Accumulibacter sp.: one gene and its partner. The main gene of each other region encodes a partner of the protein of the gene in region 2 in a complex. Links are inferred from orthologs where the notes say so. Each region holds a gene or a part of one and is shown on either strand. Other genes may lie near its edges.

Region 1 (14,422 bases), 1.5 Mb from region 2 along the record:
CCGGCGGCGTCGCATCGTTCGCCTGTCGCGACGGATTTTTCCGGCCCTTGCTGACCGTGCCGCAGGCACCCGATCTCTGCTTCCAGGCCAATCTCTCGGCCTTCCTGCAACTGCTGACACGGCAGGAAGACCCGGACACCCTGTTCTTCAAGCGCGAGCTGTCGATCACCGGTGACACCGAACTCGGGCTGCTGGTGAAAAACATGCTCGATGCCATCGAGTGGCCGCAGTTGCCGCAACTGTCGCTCTTCCGCCGATGAGCCCGGACGCCGCCCGGCGGACTGGCGCTGCCGTTGCGGCAAGGGATATCCGCAGCATTGCCGGCTAGCGCGCCACTGCTCACCGGCGTTGCCTGCGCGCTTGCTGCCGGCATGCTCTGGGGACTGGTCTTCGTCGTGCCGCTGCTGCTGCCCGGGTACCCGCCGGCGATGCTGTCCTTCGGGCGTTACCTCGCTTTCGGGCTGATCGCCGTGCTGCTCGCCTGCGGCGACCGCGCGCGTCTGTCGCGGCTGCAGAGCGAGGACTGGCGGATGGCTTTCGAGCTGGCTCTGGTCGGCAACATCCTCTACTACCTCTTCCTGGCGGCGGCGATCCAGCTCGCCGATGCGCCAATGCCGACGATGCTCATCGGCACCCTGCCCATCGTCATCGCGATCGTCGCCAACTTCGGCAGCGAGGCCTTGCCGTGGCGCCGCCTGCTGCCGTCGCTGACGGTGATCGCGATCGGCATCGGCCTGGTGAACCGCCACGAGATGGCGCTGCTCGGCGCGCAGCGCAGTATCGACGACTACGTGGGTGGCGCCCTGCTGGCCTTGGCGGCGGTTGCCGCCTGGACCTGGTACCCGGTGCGCAACTCCCGCTGGCTGCGCCAGCGACCGCAGATCGCTTCCGGAACCTGGGCACTGGCGCAGGGGCTGGCGACGTTGCCACTGGCAGCGATCGGCATGGCTGCTGCCGGCGTCTGGTCGGACCGCAGCTTCGACTATCCGCTGGGCCCGCAGCCGATGCGCTATGTGGGACTGATGCTGATGCTCGGCTTCTGTGCCTCCTGGCTCGGCACCGTGCTCTGGAATCGCGCCAGCCAGCTGCTGCCGACCGCGCTCAGCGGCCAGTTGATCGTCTTCGAGACGCTCGCCGCCTTCGCCTACGCCTTCATCTGGCGCGGCTCGCTGCCCGGTAGCTCGGCGCTGGCGGGGATCGGGCTGCTGCTTGCCGGCGTCGTTCTCGGCGTGCGCGCTTTCCGCGGCGGCTGAACGGCCGTTCTGGCTCACGGGCGGGGAGGCGGACCAGTCGTCATGCCGCCAGTGCTTTTCCCACCAGGCCCTGCCGTCGGCAGCGGGGAAACGATGGTGGCAGGGTGTTAGAATGCCGCCGATGCTGGTTCTCGGAATCGAATCCTCCTGCGACGAAACGGGCGTCGCGCTGTACGATGGCGACGGCGGCGACGGCAGCTTGCTGGCGCACGCGCTTCACTCGCAGGTCGACATGCACGCCGAGTACGGTGGCGTGGTGCCGGAACTCGCGTCACGCGATCACATCGGCCGTCTCGTGCCGCTGCTGCGACAGGTTCTTGCCGCCAGTGGCCGCTCGTTGGCGCAGATCGATGCCATCGCCTATACGCAGGGGCCGGGTCTCGCCGGCGCCCTGCTCGTCGGCGCCGCTTTCGCCGAGGCGTTGGCGATGGCTCTGGGGCTGCCGACCGTGCCGGTGCACCACCTCGAGGGTCACTTGCTGTCGCCGCTGCTGTCGGCGCGTCCACCGCGCTTTCCCTTCGTCGCGCTGCTCGTTTCCGGCGGGCACAGCCAGCTGATGCGCGTCACCGGCGTCGGCGAGTACGCGTTGCTGGGCGAGACGCTCGATGACGCGGCCGGTGAGGCCTTCGACAAGACCGCCAAGCTGCTCGGACTCGGTTATCCTGGCGGCCCGGCGCTCGCTGCGCTCGCCGAAAGGGGCCGACCGGGGCGGGTGAAGCTGCCGCGGCCGATGCTGCGCTCTGCTGACCTCGATTTCAGCTTCAGTGGCCTGAAGACGGCCGTCTTGACCCGCGTGCGCGAGTTGGGGATGCTCGACGACGAGCAGCGGGCGGACATCGCCTGCGGTTTTCAGGAAGCGATCGTCGAGGTGCTGGTGAGCAAGGCGCTGCGCGCCGTACGGACCAGCGGCCTGCGGCAACTGGTCGTTGCCGGCGGCGTCGGGGCCAATCGCGAACTGCGCCGCCAGCTCGATGCGCGCGCGCTGAGGTCGCGCATCGACGTCTTCTACCCGGAACTCGAATTCTGTACCGACAACGGCGCAATGATCGCACTGGCCGGCGCGTTGCGCCTGCAGGCGGGGCTTGCCGGCAAGGCCGCCGGTGCTTTCTCGGTGCGGCCGCGCTGGCCGCTGACCAGCGCCGGCTAGCCCGTCGCGGCAAGAGCGTTGCGCACGGACCGGCGGCGTTCGCGCGCCGGGCCAGGTACGGTTGCCGGTCGTGGCCGGTAGCGCAAGAACTACTGGCGTTTGCCGCCGATGCGCGGCTCGCTGCCGGCGAGCAGTCGCTGCAGGTTCTGCCAGTGCTTGCCGATCAATGCCATGGCGATGATGCCGATCACCAGCACCCTGCCGTCGTTGCCCCATGACACGATGGCGTAGAGTGGCGCTGCGGCCGCTGCGACGAGTGCCGCGAGTGATGAATAGCGCAGGGTGAAGGCGACCAGCAGCCAGGTGGCGAGTGTGGCCAGCCCGAGCCAGGGATCGATCGCCAGCAGGACGCCGGCGGCGGTGGCGACACCCTTGCCGCCCTTGAAGCCGAGGAAGACCGGGTAGAGGTGGCCGAAGAAGACGGCCAGCGCCACGAGGCCGACCGTCAGCGGTGGCAGACCGTACAGCGGTGCGTAGTGGGTGGCGAGAAAGACCGCCAGCCAGCCCTTCGTCGCGTCGCCGACGAGGGTGAACAGCGCCGCACCCTTGTGCCCGCTGCGCAGGACATTCGTCGCGCCGGGGTTCTTCGAGCCGTAGCTGCGCGGGTCGGCGAGGCCGAAGACGCGGCTGGCGACGAGCGCGAAAGGAACCGACCCGAGCAGATAGGCGGCGAGGACGGCGAGCAGGGTGAGCAGTGTCGAAGGCATCGGCTGGGTGGTCCGGGGTTGCCGCCTTATGGCCAGTGGCCGGAAGGCGATAGAATGCGCGCTCTGTCGCCACCTTTCCGGCAGCGCGGTGCCATCATACACCACGCCACCGGCGCACCCACCCGAGCCTGGGCCGCATGGACATCATCTTCATCAACGAACTGCGCGCGACGACGCTGATCGGCATCTACCCGCGCGAGCAAGCCATGCCACAGACGGTCGAGATCTCGCTGCAGATCGGCACCTCGACGGCCAGTGCCGGTGCCAGCGACGATATCGGCGACACCATCGACTATGCTGAGGTCGTCGAACGCCTGCGCAACGAGCTTGCCGCCCGCCATTTCAACCTGCTCGAGCGGCTTGCCGAGTACGTCGCGACGTTGCTGCTCGAGGACTTCGGCGCCACCTGGGTGCGCGTCTCGATTGCCAAGCTCGGCATGATGCGCGGCGTTGCGCGGGTTGGCGTGGTCATCGAGCGCGGTGCCGCCGCCTGACCTGGCGCGTTTCTCCTGCCCGCCGCAGCGGGCTCATGCCTTCCTTGAATGATGCGCTCGACCAGGGGGTCACCGAGCTCGGTTTCGGCCAGTACACGACGACTACCGCCGGCAGCACGCTGAACCTGTTCGTGCATAGCGTGCCGCTGATGATCGGTACCGCCGGCCTGCCGCCCGTGATCATGCGCTTCCTTGCGGCACCGAAGGTCCACGCCGCGCGTCTTTCCGCCGGTCGCTCGCCGCTGCTCAGGTTTCCGCCGCCAGCGCCGCGAGGACGCCCGGCCGGCGGCCGACGCGTTCCTGGAAGGCCGCCAGTGCCGGCCAGCGGCCGATGTCGATGGTTGCTGCGCTGCCCCAAGTGAGGACGGCATACAGGTAGGCGTCGGCGACCGTGAAGTGGTCGCCCAGCAGGTGGTTCCTGTCCTCGAGGCGGGCGGCGACGTAGCCCAGCCGGGTGGCGATAGCCTCCCGCAGGCTGCGCCGGTAGTCCTCGGGGGTATCCGGCCGGAACAGCGGCACGAAACTGCGGTGCAGTTCGCAACCGATGAACGCCAGCCATTCCTGCAGTCGGTAGCGCGCGAGCGTGTGTGCGCGCGGCGCGAGGCCGGACTCGGGAACGCGGTCGGCGATGTATTGCAGGATCGCGGCGGTCTCCGTCAGACGCTCGCCATCGTCGAGTTCGAGCACCGGCACGTAGCCCTTGGCGTTGATCGCCATGAAATCGCTGCCATCGGCCAGTTGGTGCCGGCGGAGATCGACGCGCACGAGATCGAAATCGAGTCCCGCCTCGCGCAGCGCGATGTGCGGTGCGAGCGACGAGGTACCGGGAGCGAAGTAGAGCTTGATGTCGAGGCTGCCGGGCAGGTGCGGAGGCGCTGCCGGCGCTCTCTCATCGTCCTCGTCGACACCGGGAAGCCGGCTGAGCTCGACGCTGAGGAAGCCGCTGTTGTTGCCATAGGCAAAGGCCGAGTCGTTGGCGAAGAAGTAGAGGAAGCCGGGCTCGCTGATCTCGATCTCGCAGCCGTTCGGCGTGGCGACCAGGCTGCTTTCGTCGTCGACGCGGGCGACGCCACCGACGGCACTCTCGATCAGCCCGGTCAGCATGTTCTCGGTGTCGGCATTGCTCGCCTCGAGGTCGGGCCGCGGATGGATCGCGGCAACCAGCGAGAACCAGGGGCGCCTCTCCATGCGGCGGCTGCCCTCGGCGAGCTGCAGGAACCACGCTTTCGACTCATAGCCGTCGGCGTCGGCCGAGACGTCCTTGTCCAGCCACGAGCCGCTGGCCTCGACGCGGTAGCGCTCGCCGACAGCCACCTCGACGCCGGAAGCGTTCCACCACTTGTGCGCATAGACTGGGAAGCGTGCCGAGCCATCGATCGGCAGCTTGCGGAACGGCAACGCCTCACGCTCGGTCTGCAGTTGCTCTTCCGGCGGCGGTTCTTCGCCACGGTAGAAAGAGGCGCAGGCCGGGATGTCCTCGAGGGCCTGCGGTCGATAGTCCGCGCGCCCCTGCAGGCGCTGCAGCACGCTGGGATGGATTTCGGCGTCGTCCGGAATCTTGCGCTCCCTGGTCGGGCGCGTGCGCCAGACCGGGCTGCGGGTCTCGTCGTGCCGGTCCTCCAGGCAGTCGGGCGCCAGTGCCGGCAGCAGTTGCCCGGGCACGAGTCGCAGGCCGGCAGCGAGTTCGTTGACCTCCTGCACCATCCATTCGAGCGCGATGTCGGCGAGGCCGTGGCTGTCGTAGCCACCGCCGACATCGGCATGCGCGCCGGCAAACCAGAGCTGCCTGATCCCCTCGCGTTCGGCCCAGACGGTCGGGACGAAGTCCGCCCGCTGCTCGTCGATGGCCAGCGCCTGGCGACCGTATTCGACGCGTGGACTCAGCTCACGGTTGCGGAACTTGAGGAAGCGGAGTTCGTCGCGGTCGATCAGGCGCAGGCCGTTGAACAGCGGCACGCCGAGTTCCCCGACGGTGTCCCAGACGCCGATCATGCGGATCGGCGTTTCGTCGTGGTGCTTCCAGAAGCGCGCGCCGCGCTTCTTGCCACGATCGTCCCTGTAGATCAGCCAGACCCGTTCGGCTTCATCGGCGGCATCGTCGTCGTCGGCCTCGCCGGCAGCGAGCAGACCGGTGTAGGCGATGAACTCGCCGAGGCTGCGGGCCGCCCAAGCGCCGCGTGAGGCGCCGAAGAGCCAGATCTTGTCGCCCCGCTCATAGACCTGCGAGATCAGCAGGTAGGCGTCGATCATGCTGTCGTGCAGGCCGATTCCCTGCGTCCCGAGCAGCAGGCCCTGCGCGCGGCCGCCGCTGCCGACGCTGGCGAGATGGAAGGCAGCGAGCTGTTCGCCGGTCCTGACGAGATGCGAGCGGATGGGTCCGCTCTCGTCGACCTGTCGCTCGGTTCCCGGTAGCATCTGGAACAGCCGGTAGGCGTTGGTTCGCCCGACCGGATCGTTCCAGCTTCCGTCCAGGCAAACGACGATTTCCTTGCTCATCGCGCTTCCTCCACTGCTCCTCTCGTTGCCCGCTGCCGGCACCGGCTCGTCGATCGACGCGAGCCTGGCGCAGGCACCCGCCGCATCGCCAGGCCGCCGCCTCGCCTGCTGCAGCGGTGCTGCCCGCGTGCCGGCAAGCGCCAGCTCTCGCTCTGCGCTTCAACGCCGCCTGCCGGCGACGACTGCCACTCGAGATCTCAGCCGCCGCCGCTCGCTGGGGCTGCCGGCGGGTTCGATTTCGGCAGTGAGACATCGAGCTCCTTCGCCTTGCTGTCGGAGATGATCTCGAACAGCGTCACCACCTTCTTCACGTCGCTCGTCGTACGCGCCACCTGGACGGCGGCGTCGGCTTCACGCTGCGTGACCAGGCCCATCAGGTAGACCACACGCGCCTCGGTGACGACCTTGACATGGATCGCGTTGAACTTGCCGGCATCGACGAAACGGCTCTTCACGCGGGTGGTGATGTAGGAGTCGTTGCTGCGTGCCGAGAAGGACGTGACGGGGCCGACGGTCAGCTCGTTGTACAGCCCCTGGACCTGTGGCACGGCATTGACGATGTTCTCGACTTCGATGCGCACCTGTTCGGAAGGCACTTCGCCGCTGATAAGAGCCCTGCGGTTGAAGCTGGTGACGTTGATGTGGGCGTTTTCCCAGGGCTTTTCGCCGATGCGTGCAGTCGCCTTCCATTCGATCGATTCGTCGTCGGTCTGCGTGCCGAGCGAGCGGCGATCGAAGGCCGCCAGAGCGCCTCCGCTGGCGCCGGCGGCGACCACCGGCAGACAGCCCTGCAGCAAGAGGGGCAGCAGCGCAGCGGCAAGCAGCGCGCCCATGGCGAGCAGTCGTTTCATTCGTCAACTCCCATCAGCAGGCAATCGATGCCGTCGCAGAGACAGTGGATGACCAGCAGGTGCGTTTCCTGGATGCGTGCCGTGCGCTCGGCCGGAACGCAGATGTGTACGTCGTCCTCGTGCAGCATCTCGCCGATCACGCCACCGCCCTTGCCGGTCAGCGCGATGACGCGCAACTCGTGCTCGTGCGCGACGTCGATCGCCGCGATGACGTTGGCCGAGTTGCCCGAGGTCGAGATGGCGACGAGGACGTCACCGGGTTGTCCGAGCGCGCGCACCTGCTTGGCGAAGATGGCCTGGAAGCCGTAGTCGTTGGCGATCGCCGAGAGGATCGAGGTATCGGTCGTCAGGGCGATCGCCGCCAGTTCATGGCGCTCGACCTCGAAGCGCCCGACCAGTTCGGCTGCCAGGTGCTGCGCGTCGGCAGCCGAGCCACCGTTGCCACAGGCAAGGATCTTGCCGTTGTTCAGCAGGCAGTCGACCATCGTCTCGATCGCCCGGCCGACCGGTGCCGCGAGTGATTCGCGGGCGTCGAGCTTGATCTGGACGCTGTCGCTGAACTGCTGGCGAATACGGTCGGTCAGGTCCATCGGCGGTGTTTCGCAGCGCGTAAAGAGGCCGATTCTAACATCAGAGCAGCAGGAAGACCTCGAACTCGAGCCGGCGCCAGGGATCGGGGTCCTGCCGCATTCTCGACACCCGTGCCTCGAGTCGTTCGCCGGCGTCGAGGGCGCGCGCGACGGCGCGGTTCTCGGCGCGCGGAACATAGCCGAGCTGCTGACCGTTCCAGTCGACGCGCACCGCATTGCGGTCGTGCCGGTTGTCGGCTTCGCGCACCAGCGTCAGCCGGTCACCGGTCCTGATCTGCGACCAGAGCGCGCTGGCGGCATAGTACTGGCTGCCGGCCAGCGGTGAACTCTGCACCAGGACGCGGATCGCTTCGCCGCCCGGCAGCGGCGTGGCGGGCAGGGCGAGGGCGATGGCGAGCGCGAGGGCCCGCTCAAGGCGCCGCAAAGGCATCCGGGATCCACTCGATGGCGGCCGTGGACAGTCCGTCGAGCAGGATGCAGTCGAAGCGGCAGTCGCAGTCGCTGCCACCGCGCAGCGCCAGGTAATGCTCGGCGGCGAGGACGATTCGCCGCTGCTTGGCGCTGGTGATGCTGGCGCCGGCGCCGCCGTAGCCGGCGTTGCGGCGCAGCCGCACCTCGACGAACACGAGCGCCCGGCCATCGCGGCAGATCAGGTCGACCTCGCCGCCGCGGCAACGGAAGTTGCGCTGCAGGATGCTCAGTCCGCGCGCTGCGAGGAAGCGCGCCGCCAGTTCCTCGGCGGCCTCGCCGTCCTTGGCGGCGTTCCTGCCGGGTCCGGGCGTGTTATCTTTGCCGCTCACTGCCTGCCGACTCCGATGACGAACGAATCCGCTGCATTATATTTGGTGCCGACGCCACTGGGCCATCTCGGTGACATGACGCAGCGCGCGATCGAGGTCCTGCGCCAGGTGCCCTGGGTGGCCGCCGAGGACACGCGGCACACGGCGCCGCTGCTGCGTCACCATGGCTGCAACGCCCGCCTGCTGGCGGCGCATCGGCACAACGAGGAGGCGGCGGCGCAGCGCGTCGTCGCGCTGCTCGCCGCCGGCGAGTCGGTGGCGGTGGTCGTCGATGCCGGCACGCCGGGCATCTCCGACCCGGGCGCGAGGCTGGTGGCGCGCGTGCGCGCCGCCGGTCATCGCATCATCCCTCTGCCCGGCCCCTGTGCCGCGGTCGTCGCGCTGTCGGCGGCCGGGTTGAGCGAGACGCAGTTTCTCTTCTACGGCTTTCTCCCGGCCAAGTCCGGGCAACGCGCGCAGGCGCTGCGCGAACTCGCCGAGCTGCCGTACGCACTGGTCTTCTACGAGGCGCCGCATCGCATCATCGAAACGGTCGCTGCGTTGCTCGCGGCCTTCGGCGCGCAGCGTACGCTCGTGCTGGCGCGCGAACTGACCAAGCTGTTCGAGAGCATCCATTCCTGTCCCCTGGGTGAGGCAGCGGCGTGGCTGCTGGCCGACGCCAACCGCCAGCGCGGCGAGTTCGTGCTGGTCGTTTCGGGCGCGCCGGCGGTCGCGGCCAGCGGTGAGGGCGGGCGGGTGCTGCGACTGCTGCTCGACGACGGGCTGCCGCCCAGCCAGGCGACGCGGCTGGCGCACGCGATCACCGGCGCCAGCAGGAAGGCACTGTATCAGGAAGCGCTGTCCTGGCAGGCAGGTGTCACCTCCACCAGGCAGTCGTAGAAGGTCGCGCCGCCGCCCATGTCGGTCAGCGCTTGGCTGGTCACCTCGTTGCAGTTCCGCCCGTCGGGGGATAGCTTGCGCCACCAGATCGAGGTCGCGACGACGACGCCCGGCCGCGCCCGGTCGCTGACCACCGCCCGGGCGGCGAACTCACCGCGCCGGTTGAAGACGCGCAGCTCGCTGCCGTCGGCAATCGCCCGCGCGGCGGCGTCGGCCGGGTTGATCAGGATGCTCGGCGATTTTTCCTGCGCCAGGAAGCGTGCCGAGTTGGCGAAGCTGGTGTTCAGGAAGTTGCGCGCCGGTGGCGTCAGCAGGGCCAGCGGGAAGTCCTGCGCCAGCGGGCTGCACCGCCATTCGCGCGGTTCGATGAAGTCGGGAAGCGGGTCGAGTCCCTGGTCGGCGAGCATCTGGCTGTAGAACTCGCACTTTCCCGACGGTGTCGGAAAGCCGCCGTCGGCGAACGGCGCGTAGGGCTGCGGCAGCCGCAGGCGGGCGTGCCCGTCGCGCACGAGCTGCTCCCACGACAGGCCGGCAAGGCGCGGATCGCTCCAGTCGAAAGCCTGGCGGCACAGATCCTCGTCGCTGTCGGCGAAACACGGCTCGCTGAAACCCATCCGCGATGCCAGGCGACGAAACAGCTCGGTGTTCGGCAGCGCCTCGCCGAGCGGCGCGATCGCTGGCTGGTTGAGCTGGATGTACAGATGGCCGTAGGACTTGTGGATGTCCAGCTGTTCCATGTGGCTGCTCGCCGGCAGCAGGATGTCGGCATAGTCGGCGGTGTCGGTCTGGAAGAGATCGTGTACGACGGTGAACAGGTCGTCGCGGGCGAAGCCGCGCACCACCTCGCGCGACTGTGGGGCAACCGCCAGCGGGTTGCTGTTGTAGACGAAGATCGCCTGGATCGGTGGCCGCGCGTGCAGCAGGTCGTGGCCGATGGTGCTCATGTTGATGATGCGTGGCGGCGGATGCGGCATCAGGTCGGGCCGTTCGAGCGCGGCCGTATTGACCGGATAGTTGCCCGAGGTGGACAGCAGGACACCGCCTGCGGGGTCGCGCCAGGCGCCGGTGAGCGCCGGCAGGCAGGCGATCGTGCGCAGCGCCATGCCGCCACCGGCGGTGCGGTTGATGCCGTAGTTGGTACGGATCGCCGCTGGTCTTGTGCGGCCGTAGGCGTGTGCCAGTTGCTCGATGGTGCTCGCCTCGATGCCGCAGATCGCCGCCACGCGTGCCGGCGGAAAGGCCTGCACACGCTCTGCGAGTTCCGCGAAGCCCAGCGTGTGGCGGGCGATGTAGTCCTGGTCGAGGAGGTCGTCGCGGATCAGCACGTACATCAGGCCGAGCGCCAGCGCGCCGTCGGTTCCCGGCAGCAGGGCGATGTGCTGGTCGCAGCGGTCGGCGGTCATCGTCCGGCACGGGTCGATGGCGACCAGGCGCGCACCGCGCCGCCGGGCTTCCTGCGCCAGGCGCCAGAAATGCAGGTTGGAGACGACGCTGTTGCTGCCCCAGATGAGGATCAGCCGCGCGTCGACGACGTTCTCGGGGTCGAAGCCGATGCTCGCACCGACCGTCGCACGGTAGCCCATGGCACCGGCGCTGGCGCAGATCGTCCGGTCGAGCTGCGCGGCGCCGAGACGGTGGAAGAAACGGCGGTCCAGCGAACCGTAGCCGAGCAGACCCGAGTTGCCGGCATAGCTGTAGGGGACGATCGACTCGGCGCCATGGCTGGCGATGATGCCGCGGAAACGGTCGGCGATGGTGGCCAGTGCCTCGTCCCAGCTGATGCGTTCGAAACACGCTCCCGGCCCCTTCGCGCCGACGCGCCGCAGCGGGTGCAGCAGGCGTTGCGGGTGATGGATGCGCTCGGGGTAGTGTGCCACCTTGGTACACAGCACGCCGGCGGTCGGCGGGTGATCGGCCGCACCGGCGACCTTCAGCACGCGGCCCTGGCTGACCGTGACCTCGAGTGCGCAGGTGTCGGGGCAGTCATGCGGGCAGGCGCCACGTATCGTGTGGCTGACGCCGTCTTCGGCAAGCGCTTGCGCCATGGTCGGGTGTCCTCCGGCAAGGGATGGGTGGGCGACGGCGACACGATAGCAGGTTGCCGGCTGCCTGGGCACCCGTCAAACCAGCAGCGCCTTCATCAGCGCATCCTTCGCGTCCTGGTAGAACTCGATGCCCAGCCGGGTCGCCATCTCATCGGACAGATCGAACAACTGGCGACGGCAGGAGACTGGCAGCAATAGGGATTGGGCACCTTTCTCGACGGCGATCTCGGCCAGGCTGACGGCGTTGTGGATCGGCTCGATGGTGCCGCCGAGGGTGAGCTTGCCGACGACAACCAAGCCGCCACGAACCGACTTGCGCAGCAGGGCACTGCAGAGCGCGATCAGTGACGCGACGCCGGTCTTGGCGCCGCTCTTCGCGGCATCGAAGCCGCGCAACTGGGCAGAGAACCCATGCGCGCGCGGATCGCGGTCGCCAACCAGTTGCCTGGCCCGCGCGTACAGGTTCTGCTCGGCGCATCGGATCGATTCCTGGAAGGCTTGTGGCACGGGCTTGTTGAGCACGCGCACACCGCCGCCCGGACCTTCGGTGACTTCGAGGCGGAACAGGCCGGGATGTTCGTCCTGACCGTCGGGCGAGAGCGTCCCAGATCTGGCCGGCTTCGAGCGGTTCGTCGCCGATGCCCCCCTGGCTCTGCAATTCCGGTGAGGAGACGAATTTCTCGACGCCTTCGGCACCCAAGGTGTAGCTGAAATGCGTATTGCGGAACTCGGCGGCGCCGATGCGCTGCTGTTGTTCCTTGACGCGACGGCGAACCTCCAGCGCCAAGCGCACGGCCCATTCGAGGCTTTCCTCGCTGACCAGGCCGAAGTGGTCGGTAAAGAGGTCCGGCTTGAGCCTGGGCACGTCCCAGCCCGGCAGGTAGCAATGGATGCGGTCCATGAAAGCCGTGTCGTCGCGCATTTCGGGCGGCAGCCGCTGGAACAGGTGGCCGATGCGCTGCTGGTGCTCGACATCGACATCGAAGTTGCCGAGCATGGCGATCGAGCCGTCGGCACGGATGCTCTCCTTGCCGCGCGAAAACTCGCCCGACTCCATGTAGCCCTTCATGATGTTCACTCCGTCCTTCTGGTCGAAGGAGATGCCGGACACCTCGTCGAAGCACACGACGTCGTACTGGCAGACCAGGCCACGCTGGCCGTTGGCGTTATTGACGAACATGCGCGCCACGGTGGCCTTGCCGCCGGAGACCAGGTGGGCGTAGGGCGAGGCCTGCTGCAACAAACGCGATTTGCCGGTGCCGCGCGGGCCGATCTCGACCGGGTTGTCATTGCGCTCGACGAACGGAATCCTGCGCAGCAGGATCGAATCCTTGTGGCGTTCGGTCAGTTGCGCCGGTTCCAGGCCGATCGAGCGCAACAGGAAGTCCTTCCACTTGGCGGTCGTCAGCCTGGCCCGCGCAGCCGACGTCTTGTCGAGTACGTCGCGCTGCGAAAGCTGGATCGCACGCAGGCCGGCGACACCCAAAGGCCGACCACTCGTCTCCTGGGCGATGGTGGCGTCGTAGCCCAGCGTGACCTCGGCATGGAAGCCGCCGGTCAGCATCCGCTGGTGCTCGGTGACCAGTTCCGCGGAGATGCGCACGTCGCGCAGCTTGAGCGAGGGCAACTCGGCGACATACGAATCGGTCCTGGCATCGAGCCGTGCCGTGATGATGTCGATGATGCGCACCTGCCCCTGTTCACGGGCGACGGACTTGATCAGCTCCTCGCTGCCGGCGCGTACCGTGCGCTCGGAAAGCTGGCGCTGGACGATCGCGAGCCCCTCCTGAATCTCGCTCTCGTCGATGGTGGCGCAGTAGCGGCCGAGCATGAACGCGACCACGTAGGTGGACAACGGAAACTGGCGCGAAAACTGGCGCACGCAAGTCCTTGCGGACGACGTAACCAGCGAAGGCTTCGGCGACCTTGCGGTCCAGGGTGTCAAGCTGCATTGGCGTTCCCTTCCCAGGCTGCGCCAAGATTCATGCGTTCCTTGGCTACCTTCTGGCCGTCGCGGCGCAGTACCACGGCAATCTGCTCGCCGATCAAATCATCCACTTCCAGCCAGTCGGCGTCGGCCACCGCATCCTTGAGCACCGCGCAGCGGCCCCACTTGGTCTCGGTCAGCCTGGCGGGGAGCTCGGCCTTGGGCAGGCCGACCGGCAGCAGCAACCAGCCGTGGTCGGTCACCACCCAGACCTGCTTCCAGCCAGCATTGAGCAGGCGCCGGATGGCATTGGCCAGGTCGTCGAGGTGGGCCGGAATGGCACGCCAGCTTCCGGCCCTTGGCGTGACCGTCGCCATCGATGTCGCCGGGAAACTCCGCCCAGCCCTTGCCATAGGCGAGGCTCCGGTTCTCGGTATCGACGACGGCGACACCCTCCCGCTCCATTGCCTCGCAGTTTGTCCGCCGTGTAGGCTCCCTTCGGCAGCCTGGGTGCGAAGTCGCCGCCATTGCCGCCATCGGCGAGCTTGCGGGCCGGAGAGACCCAGACCTTGCCGCTGCGGGTCACCGAGGGAACGCTGGTGAACCCGGGTTGCAGCACCACCGTCAAGCCATTGCCCTTGTCCAGCGCCGCTTCCAGTTCGCGCGCCAGGTCGAGGCGCAAGCCATCGACGAACAGCAGCACCGTGCCATCGGCCACCTCCGGCAGGCTCCAGCCGGGATAACCGTCTCTCTTCACCAGCGCCTGGAAGCCAGCGGCCTGCCTTTCCAGCCAGCGGCGATAGAGGGCGAGCAGCACGGCGTAGATCGGCCTTTCCAGTTCATGTGGCTGCGCGATCGCCATGGCCGAACGGGCAGCGGCATCGACTTCCCAGCCAAGATCGCCGTAGTGCCGCGCTGCTTCCTGCGCATTGCTTCCGGTCAGCGTGCCGGTCCTCAGCCGCCAACACGGCGCTGACTGCCGCTCGTGGATCGAGGCTGGCGGCCTGCAGCAGTTCCTCGGCCAGGCGCTTCTCATCGGCGTCGTTTTCACGCGGGTAGCGTTCGGCCCCCTGCAACAGGTCGGGCGGTGCGATGCCCCGGAACACTTCGTAGGCATCGGGATAGCTGTGCCAGTGGGCGACATACTGCTCCCACAGCCGGTGCGCCGCCTCGCCGGGCATGCTGGCGAGAATGCGCTTCGCGACCTCCAGCGGCCCCTTCGCCGGATTGACG
Region 2 (14,596 bases):
GTGGCAAGGCGAGAAAGAGCGCACCGACGGTGGCGCCGAAGAGTCCGATGAGGACGTAGAAGGCGCCGGCGGCGATCGCGGCGACGTAGCGCCGCCCGGGATCCTCGTGCGCCTCGCGGCCCATGCAGATGGCGGCCGTGATCGCGGCGAGATTGAGCGCGAAGCCGCCGAAGGGGGCGAGCAGCAGGTTGGCGGCGCCGGTCCAGCCGATCAGCGGCGAGATCGGCACGCGATAGCCCGAGGCGCGGATCACCGCGACGCCAGGAACGTTCTGCGACGCCATGGTGACGACGAACAGCGGCAGGGCGACGCCGACCAGTGCCGTCCACGAAAGGCGCGGCGCGATGAACACCGGTGCCGCCAGTTCGAGCTGCAGACCGTCGAGGCGCAACTGGTCCTGCACGCCGGCAATGCCGATGCCGAGCAGCAGGGTGACGACGATCGCGTAGCGCGGCAGCAAGCGGCGGCCCAAGAGATAGGTGCAGAACATCGGGAAGACCAGCGCGAACTGGTTCGCCATCGCGCCGAAGGCGTCGAGTCCGAAACGCAGCAGGACGCCGGCGAGCATGCCGGAAGCGATCGAGAGCGGCATGCGGGCGATCATTCTTTCGAACCAGCCGGAGAAGCCGCAGGCGGTGATCAGCGCCGCGGAGACGAGAAAGGCGCCGGTCGCCTCGGGCAGCGAAACGCCGGCCGCGCCGGTGATCAGCATCGCCGCACCGGGAGTGGACCAGGCGGTCAGCACCGGCACGCGGAAGCGCAGCGAGAGGCCGATGCTGGTCAGCCCCATTCCCAGACCCAGCGCCAGCATCCATGAGGCGATTTCCGCCGGGCTCGCCTGCAGCGTCCGTGCCGCCTGGAAGACGATCACCGCCGAACTGGTGAAGCCGACCAGGACCGCGACGAAGCCGGCGGTCAGGGCCGCCAGGGAACAGTCCTTCAGCAGGCGCACGGGCCTGGCGTCCGCTGTCCGGAGGTGCTGCAGTCGCTGCGGCTCACTGCCGGAGGGTCGAGAACCTTGATCACGCCGACATGTGCGAGACCGCGGGCTGCGCCGCCAAGGGCCAGGGCGAGCTTTGCCGGTCGCGTCGGTGTCGCTGCCGCTGGCGCCGTTGCCGGTGGCGATGCGGTACCGGCGCAGCCGAGCAGCGCCAGCGCAGTGAAGCAGGCAAGCAGCAGCGGGTGGGGCATGGTCTCTTCGTCCTGAAGTTGCTTGGGTGGAGCGGCGCCGCGATCGCGCCGAAGGGCGAGGCCCGAAGGCCGGACCCCGCCGTCGGTCATCCGACGCATTGCTGGCCAACCGGTCATTACCAGCCTGGCTGGCGAAAACCCATCCCCCGATGGGCACCCTCTGGCTCCCGGCGGGGCGACGCAACAAACGGGCGCACGTGCGCAGCCTCGAACAATACTATAGACTCACCCCTGGCGTGAAGCCCTGAGGGGTGTTTCACGATTTCTCTCACATGGCTGAAGAACAGTGTTGCGGGGGTTTTCACATGAACGACAAGACCAAGGCCGGAGGCGGGTGTTCTGACGAGCTGAATCCCGGGTTTCTGACAGGACGCGAGGACCGGCGTACCGGGCTCGGCGTCGACGCGCTGAAGCGCGCGCTGCTGGACAAGCTGGTGTACGTACAGGCGCGCTTTCCACAGGTCGCGACGCGCCACGACTGTTTCGTCGCGCTGGCCCAGGCGGTGCGCGACCGCCTGCTGCAACGCTGGGTGCAGACGGCGCGTACCTATCGCGATCGTGGCAGTCGTACCGTCTGCTACATGTCCGCCGAGTTCCTGATCGGCCCGCAACTCGGCAACAACCTGATCAATCTGGGAATCTACGACACCGCACGGCAGGCGATGAAGGAACTCGGGCTCGACTTGGAACTCCTCCTGGATCAGGAGCAGGAACCAGGTCTGGGCAATGGCGGCCTCGGACGCCTGGCGGCGTGCTACCTCGATTCGCTGGCGACGCTCGAGATCCCGGCAATCGGCTATGGCATCCGTTACGAGTTCGGCATCTTCACGCAGGCGATCCGCGATGGCTGGCAGGTCGAGCTGACCGACAAGTGGCTGCGTGCGGGCAGCCCGTGGCTGATCCACCGCCCGAACATCGCGTTCGAGATCAAGCTCGGTGGGCACACCGAGCACCAGTACGAGGCGATCGGCAATCGTCGCCTGCGGGTGCAGTGGGTGCCCGGAAAGCTCGTCCGCGGCACGGCCTGGGACATGCCGGTTCTCGGCTACGGGGTGAATACGCCCAACCGTCTCCGGCTGTGGAGCGCCGAGGCGCCGGAATCCTTCGATTTCGCCGCCTTCAATGCCGGCAACTACTTTCAGGCGGTCGACGCACAGATCTGCTCGGAGACGATCACCAAGGTGCTCTATCCGAATGACGAGACCGAGGCCGGTCAGCAACTCCGCCTCGAGCAGCAATACTTCTTCGTCTCGTGTTCGCTGCAGGACATGATCCGCCTGCAACTGCAGCGGGAACAGAACCTCGACCACTTCGACGAGAAGTTCGTCGTCCAGTTGAACGATACCCACCCGTCGATCGCCGTTGCCGAACTGATGCGGCTGCTGGTGGACGAGTACGGCATGGAGTGGGACCAGGCGTGGTCGATCACCCGCCGGACCTTTGCCTACACCAATCACACGCTGTTGCCCGAGGCGCTCGAGAAGTGGCGGCTCGATCTCTTCAGGCGCGTTCTGCCGCGACACTACGAGATCATCTGCGAGATCAACGAGCGTTTCCTCGACGAGGTGCGCATCCATTTCCCGTTCGACCACGACCGCCTGCGCCGGATGTCGCTGATCGACGAGGACGGTGCACGCTACGTGCGCATGGCGCACCTGGCGGTGGTCGGCAGCTTCGCCGTGAATGGCGTCGCCGCTCTGCATTCGGAGTTGCTCAAGTCCGACGTGCTGCGCGATTTCCACGAGATGTGGCCCGAGAAGTTCAGCAACAAGACCAACGGCGTCACACCGCGCCGCTTTGTCGTGCTCGCCAATCCGGCGATGTCCGGGTTGATCGACGAGGCGATCGGCAAGGGCTGGGTGACCGACATGACGCGCCTGCGCGAGCTGGAGCGGCACGCCGGGGACGCCGCGTTCCGCGCCGAGTGGCGGCGCATCAAGGCGTCGAACAAGCTGCGTCTGATGCGCGAGATCGGGCGCAGCACGGTCGCCGACATCGATCCCGAGACGATGTTCGACGTGCAGGTGAAGCGAATCCACGAGTACAAGCGGCAACATCTCAACCTGCTGCACGTCGTCTCGCTGTACAAGCGGCTGAAGGACGATCCGAACCTCGCGGTGGCGCCGCGAACCGTCATTTTCGGCGGCAAGGCGGCGCCTGGTTATGCCATGGCCAAGCTGATGATCCGGTTGATCACCGCGGTCGCCGATCTGATCGGGCGCGATCCGGCGATGCGCGGCAAGCTGCAGGTCGTCTTCTACCCCAACTACAACGTCAAGAACGCGCATGCGATCTTTCCCGCTACCGACCTGTCGGAACAGATCTCGCTCGCCGGCAAGGAGGCTTCCGGCACCGGCAACATGAAGTTCCAGATGAACGGCGCGCTGACCATCGGCACACTCGACGGAGCCAACGTCGAGATCCGGGAACAGGTCGGCGAGGAGAACTTCTTCCTCTTCGGCATGGATGTTCCCCAGGTCAAGGAACTGCGCCGGACCGGCTATCGGCCGCGCGCTTGGTATGAGGCGAATCCGCATCTGCGGGAAGTGATCGACCTGATTGCCGGAGGCTTCTTCACGCGTGGCGACCGCGACATCTTCAGGCCGCTGGTCGAAAACCTGCTGAACCACGACGAGTACATGCTGCTGGCCGATTTCCAGTCGTACATCGACTGTCAGGAGCGGGTGTCGGCGAGCTACCTCGACTCCGAGCGATGGACGCGGATGTCGATCCTCAACGTTGCCCGATCGGGTTTCTTCTCCTCCGATCGCGCGATCCAGGAGTACTGCGAGCAGATCTGGAAGGTGCAGCCGGTACGCATCGAACTGCGCGATCTGACCGGGGAGGACCTCGTGTTCAGGCGCGCGATCGCACAGGCCGACTGACGCCGATCCGGTGCGAGCGGGCGCGGCGAGCGGCAACCGACCGCCTGCTGCCCACCGTACGACAGCACCAGGCTGCCGGCAGCCGGATGGCTGCCGGCAGCGGCCGGTCTACCAGCGGCGGATCTTGATCACGTGCGCCATCTTGGTATCCGGCGCCAGCTCGACATAGGCGGTCGGGCCGCTCCACCGATAACGCTCGTCGGACAGCAGGTCATGCGCCTGGTACTGCTCGCCGGCCTCGATGCCGAATGTGGCGAGCGGAATGTGCAGCACCGAGCCGTGCTTGTGGAAGGGGTCGAGGTTGACGACGCAGATGATGATGTCCGAGCGATCGTCGGTCATCTTGGCGTAAGCGAGGATCTGCGGGTTGTCGGCACCCAGGAAGAGAACGTTGTTGTAGCTCTGCAGCGCCGGTGAGTCGCGGCGGATCCGGTTGAGGCGCGTGATGATGTCGATGATGTTGCCCGGCGCCTTCCAGTCACGCACGCGGATCTCGTATTTCTCCGAGTCGAGGTACTCCTCCTTGCCCGGAATGGCTTCGTTCTCGCACAGCTCGTAGCCGCTGTAGATGCCATAGACGCTCGACAGCGTTGCTGCCAGCACGACGCGCATGATGAACGCCGGGCGACCGCCGAATTGCAGGATCGGCGGCAGGATGTCCGGCGTGTTGGCGAAGAAGTTGCCGGTGAAGTACTCCTTCATCTCACCGCAGGTCAGCTCGCTGACGTACTCGGTCAGGTCATGCTTGTGGTTGCGCCAGGTGAAGTAGGTGTAGGACTGGGCGAAACCCACTTTCGCCAGCAGGCGCATCATCTTCGGCTTGGTGAAGGCTTCAGCGAGGAAGATGACCTCCGGATGTTTGCGGTGCACCTCGGCGATCACCCACTCCCAGAACGGCACGGGCTTGGTGTGCGGGTTGTCGACGCGGAATGTGGTGACGCCCTTGTCGACCCAGAAGAGGAAGATCTTCAGCATTTCCTGCCACAGTCCGGCACGGTCCGTGGTGCTGAAGTTGAGCGGGTAGACGTCCTGGTACTTCTTCGGCGGGTTCTCGGCATACTTGATCGAGCCGTCGGGCCGATGGAAAAACCAATCCGGGTGCTCGGCGACGTACGGATGGTCGGGTGAGCAGTTCATGACGTAGTCGAGGGCGATCTCGATTCCGAGTTCGCGGCAGGTGGCGACGAACTGGTCCCAATCAGCCCAGGTACCGAGCTGCGGCTCGAGCGCCATGTGGCCGCCGTTTTCGTTGCCGATCGCCCACGGGCTGCCGACGTCTCCCGGAACCGCGACCAGGCTGTTGTTCTTGCCCTTGCGGAAGCTGTGTCCGATCGGGTGGATCGGTGGCAGATAGACGACATCGAAGCCCATCGCCTTGATCTCGCGCAGGCGACGAATGCTGTCCTGCAGCGTGCCATGACGGTAGGGCATGCTGCCCTGCGAGCGGGGGAAGAACTCGTACCAGGCGGCGAAGCGGGTAACCGGGCGATTGACCATGATCTTCAGCGGCGGATCGAGCTCGTAGCCCTCGCTGCGGTCGGGGCAGCTCGCCATCAGGCTGCGCATGACGGCACCGATGCCGAGGTCGATCGCGCCCTGCTGCTCGCCGACGGCGAGCGCACTCTCCATCGCCGTCAGCAGGCCATTGATGCGGGTCCGTGTGGCGGCCGGCGCAAGCGTGGCTGAGGTTCTGATGATCTGCAGTCCTTCGAGGAGCTCGCTGTTCAGGTTGGCGCCAGGGACGTTCTTCTTGCCGATCTCGTCGACCCAGGACAGGTAGCGCTCGGCGTAGGCCTCGATGGTGTACTCCCAACAGCCGATCGCGCCGACGGTGAAATCGCCATACCAGCGGTCGTTGTCGCCCTGGGCCATCGGGCTCTCATGCCAGCGCTTCTCACCGACCCGGCGTACCTTGAGCATCGCCGCCAGCTTGTCGTGGCCCTCCTTGTAGATGTCCGCGCTGACGGCGACCTTCTCGCCGATGACGCGCTTGATGGGGAAGCGGCCGCCCTGGACTTGCGGCTCGACCGCCTCGATGATCACGCGGGGGTAGTTCTCGGGAACCATCATGCTGCTCCTGAATCCTGTACCGTTCTTGCCGGCAGGAAAAGACTCAAAACAGGACGGGCTCTGCAGGCTCGTCCATCCATGCCGGCGCGCGGGCGTACCGGGCGCCGGATGCGGAGCGGCGCAACCGGACGAGCGGATCACGGTCCGTCCCGGCGATGCGGCCGCCCGCAGCGAAAATCATTTCAGCAGCGAATCGTAGAGCCGCTTCGTCTGCTGCGCGATGCTCGTCCAGCTGAAGACCTCACGCGCGCGCCTCTGGCCCGCCGCAGCCATCGACTCGGCGAGTTCCGGGTCGTCGAGGACCTTGTTGATCGCGGCCGCGAGGTCGCGGGAAAAGAGGTCCGGATTGACCGGCTCGAACGGTGCCACGTGCAGCTGCTCGAGTGGCACGAGGAAACCGGTGACCCCGTCGATGACGACTTCCTTGATGCCGCCGACGGCGCTTGCGACAACCGCCGTGCGGCAGGCCATCGCCTCGAGGTTGATGATCCCGAACGGCTCGTAGATCGACGGGCAGCAGAAGACGGTGGCGTGCGAGTAAAGCTGGATCGCCTCTTCCTTGCTGACCATTTCCTGAATCCAGACGACGTTGGTGAAACCCTCCTGGCGAACACGCTTGATCGCCATCTCCATCTCGTGCAGCACCTCCTTGGTGTCGGCGGCACCGGCACAGAGGACGATCTGCGCATCGCGGTTGATGTGGTGGATCGCATTGACCAGATGGACGATCCCCTTCTGGCGGGTGATGCGGCCGACGAAGAGGACGATCGGCTTGCCGGGGTCGACACCATACTTCTCGAGCGCCGTCGTCTCGTCGGTCGGGTGGTACTGGTCGACGTTGATGCCGTTGTAGATTACCGAGATCTTTGCCGGATCGATGTCGAAATGCTCGAGGATGTCCTGCCTCGTTCCCTCGGAGACGGCGATCACGGCGTCCGCCATCTCGAGGGAGGTCTTCTCGATCCATGACGACATGTCGTAACCGCAGCCGAGCTGTTCCCGTTTCCACGGCCGCAGCGGCTCAAGCGAATGCACCGTGTGCACCAGCGGGATGCCATAGAGGGTCTTGGCGAGAATTCCGCCGAGGTGTGCGTACCACGTGTGCACGTGCACAATGTCGGCATCGACCTGCTCGCTGAGGGTCTCGAGATTCGCCTCGAAAGTGTCGAGCGCACCGCTGAGCTTCTTGTCGACGTGGGCAAAGCTGCCCTTGCCGAAAGGAAAGCCCTTGACGCGCACGCCGTCGACCACAGTGTCCTGGTCGCCAAAGGAGCGGACTTCGACATGCATCAGTCTGGCCAGTTCGCCAGACAGATACTCGACGTGAACACCGGCTCCGCCGTAAACGTACGGAGGGTACTCTCGCGTCAATAGCAGTACTTTCATCGCGGTACTTTCCATGATGGATTTGGGGGTCTGGCGCGCCGCCGGCGCGTCGTTGGAAGGCCCTGACATTGTATCGGGAAAGCCCGCTGCCGGCCAGAATCGGCGCGCTTTCTGTTGCGACGCAACAGCGGTCGCCGCGCCGGATCGGCCGCGCGAATGGAACATCCATCCGCCGCAGGCGACGTCGGCAGCGAGGACGGGTAGAATACGTGCGATGAATCTGCTGGCCATCGAGACGTCCACCGAGTCGGGCTCCGTCGCCCTCTGGTCCAACGGCACTCTGCTGCGACGCAGTTGCCCGGCTGGTCCGGCGCATTCGCAGACTCTGCTGCCATTGCTCGGCAGCGCCTTGCAGGAAGCCGGGCTCGCTTGCAGCGACCTGCACGGGATCGCCTTCGCCGCGGGTCCGGGTTCGTTCACTGGCCTGCGCGTCGCCTGTGGTGTCGCGCAGGGACTGGCTGTGGCGCACGCCCTGCCGGTGATTGCCGTCGGAACGCTCGAGGCGATGGCATTGGCGAGCGGTGGCGAGCGCGTGATCGTTCTCCTCGACGCGCGCATGGGCGAGGTATACCATGGCCGTTTCGTCGCCGGCGACGAAACCCTGACGACCGCTGTCTGCCACCCCGGCGAGTTGCCGCTTCCCGATACGGGTGGCTGGCTCGCCTGCGGCAACGGCCTCGTCGCCCATCCGGTGTTGCGACAGCGGCTGTCGGCGCGCGTGTGCGACTGGTTGCCCGAACTGCTTCCGGATGCCGGAGCGGTCGCCCGCCTGGCGGCGCCGCGACTGGCGCGGGGCGAGGGGGTGGATGCGGCAGCGGTCGCGCCTCGCTATGTGCGCAACAAGGTCGCGCTGACGGTCGCTGAACGTCTGGCAAGCGGGGGCAGGGCTTGAGCGCCGTGCTCGTGCCGCGCGTCGAGATGTTCCCTCTCGGTCATCACGATGTCGACGAGATGCTCGCGATCGAGGAGGGCGTCTTTCCCTATCCTTGGACGCGTGGCAACTTCGTCGATTCGATCGACAGTGGCTACAGCGCCTGGGGCTGCCGTGTAGCTGGCGAGCTGGTCGGCTACTTCGTGTTGATGATCGCCGTGGACGAGGCGCACCTGCTCAACATCGGCGTGCTCGCGAAGCGACAGCGGATGGGTTTTGGCACGCGGCTGCTGCAGTGCGCGATGAGTGCCGCGCGGCAGGCCGGCGCGAGCGGCCTGCTGCTCGAGGTGCGGCCGTCGAATGAAAGTGCGCTGGCGCTGTACCGGCAGTTCGGCTTTCGGCAGATCGGCTTGCGACGCGACTACTACCCGCTGGCCGATGGACGCGAGGATGCGTTGGTGTTGCGGTGCGGGCTGGACCGGATTCGCGCGTGATGGGTGGCGATCCGCGCCGCCCATTCCTGACGCGCCTGCAACTGCTGCGTGAGATGGGGCTGTCGCCGCTCTGGCGACTGCGATCGCCGAATGCGGACGTGGCGCAGCCGCGGGTGGGCGGTACGGCGGCGGGGTCGGAGGCGGAACCCCGGTCGTCCGGTGAGGCCGCTGTGGCAGCGGCACCAGTGGCCGTGCCGGCAGCAGCGGGCGAGCGGAGCGCGGAGATCGCCAGCATGGGGTGGGAGGAGTTGCGGCAGAGCGCTGCCGCCTGTCGCGCCTGCAATCTCTGCCAGGGGCGCCGGCAGGCCGTGCTGGGTGTCGGTGACCTCGAGGCCGACTGGCTGTTCATCGGCGAAGGCCCGGGGGCGGAGGAAGATGCGCGCGGTGAGCCCTTCGTCGGACCGGCTGGCAAGCTGCTCGATGCGATGCTGGCAGCGATCGACCTGCAGCGCGGCCGGGACGTGTACATCGCCAATGCGGTCAAATGCCGACCGCCCGGCAACCGCACGCCCGAGCCCTCGGAGATCGCCGCCTGCGCACCCTACCTGAGACGACAGATCGTCCTCCTGCAGCCGCGCCTGATCGTGCTGCTGGGCCGCGCGGCGGCGCACGCCGTGCTCGGTGAGGTTGGCTCGCTGGCCAACATGCGCGGACGATCATTCGCTTACAGTTCGCCGACCGGCGGTGAGAACATTCCGGTGGTCGTCAGCTATCATCCGGCCTATCTGTTGCGAACGCTGCACGACAAGGCGCGCGCCTGGGAGGATCTGTGCCGCGCCCGCGCGCTGATGCGGGCCGCCAAGGGGACGGCTGCCGGGCTCGATCGCGCAGCGGGTCCGGATGCCGCGCCGACGCCCTAGCGGCCTGTCGGACTCGACCAAGTCGGCTTCCAACAGGCTGCTAGCCTTCGGCGTAGCGCACCCGCTGCCGCGGCTTGCTCGGGTGCGTCAGGTGGTCGAGCGGCAAGGCGTGCGTCTGCTTGACGGTCTGCAGCGCGATGCTCGTCCGCAGGCGACCGACTCCCGGCAGGCCCAGCAGGCGTTTCATCGTCAGTTCGGCGAAGGCGGCCAGATCGGGAACGACGATGCGCAGCATGTAGTCGGCGTCACCGCTGACGGAATGGCATTCGAGCACTTCGGGAATCGCTGCAACCGCATCCTCAAAGGCTTCGCAGGCCGATTCGCCAGTCGGCTCGAGCATCACCTGCGCGAAGGCCGTGATCGACAGGCCGAGCGCGCCAGGGGCCAGGAGGGCGACGTAACCGGCAATGACCCCGTCCTCCTCGAGGCGCTGGATGCGGCGGCTGATCTGCGAGGGCGAGAGCTTGATCTGTTCGCCGAGGGTCGCGTTGGTGGCGTTCCCTTTTCGCTGCAATGCATCAAGCAGTGCGAGGTCGTAACGATCTATGGTGATTTTTGACATGAAATCGGCCTTGTGTGCACGAAACATGCGCAGTATAGGGCAAACATGCTTTACTGCAAGCACCGGGTCCGCCTGCCGATGCCTTCCTCGAACGTTGCGCAGCGGCAGCCGGTCCCTCGCGGAACGTCCGCTCAGAGGTTGTGAATAAATCTACTGCGCGACCGATCTGCGGCGTTGCTCACTCGCTCACTCCTCGCCTATCCATCTGATATGTCTCGTCGTTCGCTCGCTCGCGCCTGGCATCTCGGCCTGCTCGCGACGATTTCTTCACAACCTCTCAGTGCTTGCCGTCGTCGAGATGGATGACGTCGTCGCGCAGGCGCTGGTTCGCCTCATGCCGCCGCTTGACGAGCCACATCGCAGCGCTGACGAAGAGGCCGAAAAGCGTGATCACGAGATAGATCGACCACTGCGCGCGGATCATCAGGAAGTAGAGGCCGGTCATTGCCAGGATCGACAGGTTTTCGTTGAAATTCTGCACGGCGATCGAGTGTCCCGCACCCATCAGGATGTGGCCGCGGTGCTGCAGCAGTGCATTCATCGGCACGACGAAAAAGCCGGAGAGCGCACCGATCAGGACCAGGAGGGGAACGGCCAGCCAGGTATGCTGGACGAAGTTCATGATCAGGACGATGCCGCCCATGGCGATGCCGAGCGGGATGACGCGCACCGATTTGCGCAGCGTGATCATCCGCGCCGCACCGATTGCGCCGAGCGCCACGCCGATGGCGACGACGCCCTGCAGCATGCTGGATTTCGACAGGTCGAGTTGCAGCGCCGTCTCGGCCCAGCTGATGACGATGAACTGGAGCGTGGCGCCGGCACCCCAGAACAGGGTCGTCACGGCCAGTGAAACCTGTCCCAGGCGGTCGCGCCAGAGAAGGATCAGGCAGTGGTTGAACTCGCGCAGCAGGTACCATGGGTTCTTGTGCAGTGTCCGGTGGTCGACACCGGTATCGGGGACACGCAGATTGAACAGGGCGGCGAGCAGGTAGAAGCCGGCGACGAAGCAGAGCGCCATCTCGCTGACGGTATCGACGCCGGTATCGATCAACGGCAGTTCCCAGCCGAGCAAGCGGTGCGCGACGTCGGGCTGGATCAGCATGCCGCCGACGACGACACCGAGAATGATCGCCCCGACCGTCAGCCCCTCGATCCAACCGTTGGCAACCACCAGCAGGCGGTGCGGCAGGTACTCGGTGAGGATACCGTACTTGGCGGGCGAGTAGGCGGCGGCGCCAAGGCCGACGACCGCGTAGGCGACGAGGGGATGCACGTCCCAGTACATCATCGCGCAGCCCAGGATCTTGATGCCGTTGCTGATGAACATCACGCGCCATTTGGCCATCGAGTCGGCAAATGCGCCGACGAACGCGGCCAGGGCGACGTAGGAAACGGTGAAGAAGGTTTTCAGCAGGGGTTCGTAGGCAGCCGGCGCGTGCATCTCGCGCAGCGCGGCAATGGCAACGATCAGCAGCGCGTTGTCGGCGAGAGCCGAGAAGAACTGCGCTGCCATGATGATGTAAAAACCGAGAGGCATCAGATATTATTAATGCAGCTGTTCCGCGTGTGGGGGCCTTATACCACGAACGGCGGCATTTTGTCGTTTTGTGCGCGGCGACGCTGCAACTTGCGGCGTCGCTTGCCGGACGGACGGCCTGCGCGCTGGCTGGCAGGGCGGTTTTGTGGTTGAATTCGGGCTGCAGCAGAAAGGGGGATAAGGGTGGCTGATCGTCGATTGCAGGTGTTCCACGCGGTGGCGAAGCATCTTTCCTTTACCAAGGCGGGCGAGGCCTTGCACATGACGCAGCCGGCCGTCACCTTCCAGATCAAGCAACTGGAAGAACGCTTCAATACCCGCCTCTTCGAACGGGGCGGAGCCCGCGTCTCGCTGACAGCGGCAGGTGAGGTCGTCCTCGATTACGCCGAACGGATTCTCGGCCTGTCGAACGAGCTCGACATCCGCATCGCCGAAATGACCGGGCAGATGAGCGGCAGCCTGTTGGTCGGTGCGAGCACGACGATCGCCGAGTTCATGCTGCCGCCAATCCTCGGCGAGTTCAACGTCCGCTATCCGCAGGTCCGCGCGCGCCTGACGGTGGCCAACTCGGACGCGATCAACAATGCGGTGGCCGCGCATACACTCGACATCGGGCTGATCGAGTCGAAGACCTCGCATCCCGCCCTGCAATGCGAGGTCTGTGGCGACGATGAACTGCAGGTGGTCTGCACACCGGCGCACCCACTGGCCAGTCGAACCGAGGTCGATGCGCGCACTCTGCTGGCGCATGACTTCATCGCCCGCGAACCGGGTTCGGGAACGCGCGAGGTCACCGACGACTACCTGCGCGCCTGCGGCATCGACCCCGGCAAGCTGAAGACGCTGATGGAGCTGACCAGCCCGGAAGCACTCAAAGGTGTCGTCGCCACCGGCCTCGGTTGCTCGATCCTCTCGCGCGCCAGCTTCGAAAAGGAACGGCAACTCGGCAGTCTCGTCGCCATACCGTTGCGGCCGCCGTTACGGCGGACCCTGTCGCTGGTCTACCCGAAAGAGCGCTTCCGTTCCCGGGTCGTGCTGACCTTCGTCGACTTTGCCAAGGCGAAGCTGCACGAGCTGACGGCCTGATGCCGCGCCCGATCCAGGCCGACGTCGATCTGGCGGCGCTGCGGCACAACTATCTGCTCGCCCGCCGCCGCGCTGCCCGGGGTGGCACCGCTGCGCGGGCCTGGGCGGTGGTCAAGGCGAACGCCTACGGCCATGGGTTGCTGCGTGCCGCGACGGCGCTCGGCGATGTTGCGGACGGCTTTGCCCTGCTCGACATCGACGAGGCGGTGCGCCTGCGTCAGGTGGGGATTCGCCAGCCGATCCTCCTGCTCGAAGGCTTCTTCACTGCCGCCGACCTGGCGGTCTGCAGCGAGCACGGGTTGAGCGTCGTCATTCACTGCCTCGACCAGTTGCAGATGCTGCGGCAGGCACGATTGCCGCGCTGCCCGCCGATCCATCTCAAGCTGAACAGCGGCATGAACCGGCTCGGGCTGGTGGCGCGCCAGCTGCCGGCGGCGCGGGAGCACCTGGCCGCGTTGGCGTGCGCTGGCGGCGCCGGTGAGCTGACCCTGATGACGCATTTCGCCGAGGCCGACGCCGACGGCGGGGAGGCGTGCATCCGCTGGCAGCTCGAGCGTTTTGCCCGCATGCTCGACGACTGGCCGCAGGCCGCCGCCTTGCCGGTCTCGCTCGCCAACTCGGCAGCCATCCTGCGCTACCCGGCCACCGCTCGCGACTGGGTCCGCCCCGGAATCATGCTCTATGGCGGCAGCCCCTTCGCTACCGAGGATGCGGCAAGCCTCGGTCTGCGGCCGGTGATGACGCTGCGCAGCACGATTCTGGCGCTGCAGGAGATCGCTGCCGGCGAGCGCGTCGGCTATGGCGGCACCTTTGTCGCCACGCGACCGACCCGCGTCGGCATCGTTGCCTGCGGTTATGCCGACGGTTATCCGCGGCATGCGCCGGGGGGGACGCCGATCGTCGTCGGCGGACAGCGGACGCAGACGCTTGGGCGGGTGTCGATGGACATGCTGGCCTGCGATTTGACCGATCTGCCGGCTGCCGGGGTCGGCAGCCCGGTGGTGCTGTGGGGTGAGGGCATGCCGGCCGACGAGGTCGCGACGGCAGCCGGCACGATCAGTTACGAGCTGTTCTGCGCACTGGCCCGGCGTGTGCCGGTGCGCAGCGTTGGTGAGGTGGCGCAGGAGTCATCGCGAGCGGGCCGAGCGGAAGGGCGCGAGTGAGCGAACGACGAAACCTGTCGCATCGATGGCCGAGAAGTCAGCGCCTGGGCAAGGCGGCAGACCGGTCACGCAGTGGACCGGGGCGCGATCTCCGTCCATGACACGCGCCGGCGGCACGCAGCAGAAGAGCCAGTTTTGCTGCAACGAGTGCGGCAGCAGCGTTGCCAAGTGGCAGGGCCAGTGCCCGGGTTGCGGGCGGTGGAACACGCTCGTCGAGACCATCGCCAGCGCTGCCCCGCTTGCCGGACAGCGGCGATTCGTCGGGCTGGCGGGCCGCGGCGAGGTGCAGACGCTGGCCGACATCGAGGCACACGAAGAGGAACGGCTGCCCACCGGCATCGGTGAGTTCGACCGCGTCCTCGGTGGCGGGCTGGTCCGCGGTGGGGTCATCCTGATCGGTGGCGATCCGGGAATCGGCAAGAGCACCCTGCTGCTGCAGGCACTCGCCGGTCTGGCGGCGACGGAGGACGTTCTCTACGTCAGTGGCG

What was found.
Region 1: the proteins of tsaB (region 2) and tsaD are in contact, whole or in part, in a solved structure (PDB 4WQ4), measured with the Escherichia coli proteins. The link is inferred for Accumulibacter sp. from one-to-one orthologs.

The regions. Positions count from the first base shown.
Region 1 is NZ_JAZKUG010000001.1:1,890,909-1,905,330, forward strand. What follows is about bases 576-3,387. They hold tsaD (tRNA (adenosine(37)-N6)-threonylcarbamoyltransferase complex transferase subunit TsaD), read left to right. Parts: upstream 576-1,374; coding sequence 1,375-2,400; downstream 2,401-3,387. Other genes in these bases: V5B60_RS08165 (DMT family transporter), read left to right, coding at 576-1,253; plsY (glycerol-3-phosphate 1-O-acyltransferase PlsY), read right to left, coding at 2,490-3,107; V5B60_RS08180 (dihydroneopterin aldolase), read left to right, coding at 3,245-3,387. In the rest of the region: ubiquinone anaerobic biosynthesis accessory factor UbiT, read left to right, coding at 1-260; more of V5B60_RS08165, read left to right, coding at 318-575; more of V5B60_RS08180, read left to right, coding at 3,388-3,601; glutathione transferase GstA, read right to left, coding at 3,848-6,097; V5B60_RS08200 (BON domain-containing protein), read right to left, coding at 6,295-6,948; V5B60_RS08205 (phosphoheptose isomerase), read right to left, coding at 6,945-7,538; V5B60_RS08210 (HIRAN domain-containing protein), read right to left, coding at 7,579-7,968; V5B60_RS08215 (YraN family protein), read right to left, coding at 7,949-8,338; rsmI (16S rRNA (cytidine(1402)-2'-O)-methyltransferase), read left to right, coding at 8,354-9,217; V5B60_RS08225 (molybdopterin-containing oxidoreductase family protein), read right to left, coding at 9,166-11,262; V5B60_RS08235 (hypothetical protein), read right to left, coding at 13,204-13,566; V5B60_RS08240 (hypothetical protein), read right to left, coding at 14,029-14,370.
Region 2 is NZ_JAZKUG010000001.1:3,411,234-3,425,829, forward strand. Bases 6,600-9,585 are described here. They hold tsaB (tRNA (adenosine(37)-N6)-threonylcarbamoyltransferase complex dimerization subunit type 1 TsaB), read left to right. Parts: upstream 6,600-7,746; coding sequence 7,747-8,424; downstream 8,425-9,585. Other genes in these bases: glgA (glycogen synthase), read right to left, coding at 6,600-7,532; rimI (ribosomal protein S18-alanine N-acetyltransferase), read left to right, coding at 8,430-8,897; V5B60_RS15095 (uracil-DNA glycosylase), read left to right, coding at 8,897-9,585. Outside these bases: V5B60_RS15060 (benzoate/H(+) symporter BenE family transporter), read right to left, coding at 1-952; V5B60_RS15065 (hypothetical protein), read right to left, coding at 940-1,191; V5B60_RS15070 (glycogen/starch/alpha-glucan phosphorylase), read left to right, coding at 1,497-4,076; V5B60_RS15075 (alpha-1,4-glucan--maltose-1-phosphate maltosyltransferase), read right to left, coding at 4,185-6,146; more of glgA, read right to left, coding at 6,324-6,599; more of V5B60_RS15095, read left to right, coding at 9,586-9,757; V5B60_RS15100 (Lrp/AsnC family transcriptional regulator), read right to left, coding at 9,798-10,319; lysophospholipid transporter LplT, read right to left, coding at 10,597-11,859; V5B60_RS15110 (LysR family transcriptional regulator), read left to right, coding at 12,043-12,945; alr (alanine racemase), read left to right, coding at 12,945-14,108; DNA repair protein RadA, read left to right, coding at 14,206-14,596. UniProt on the Escherichia coli protein: Required for the formation of a threonylcarbamoyl group on adenosine at position 37 (t(6)A37) in tRNAs that read codons beginning with adenine.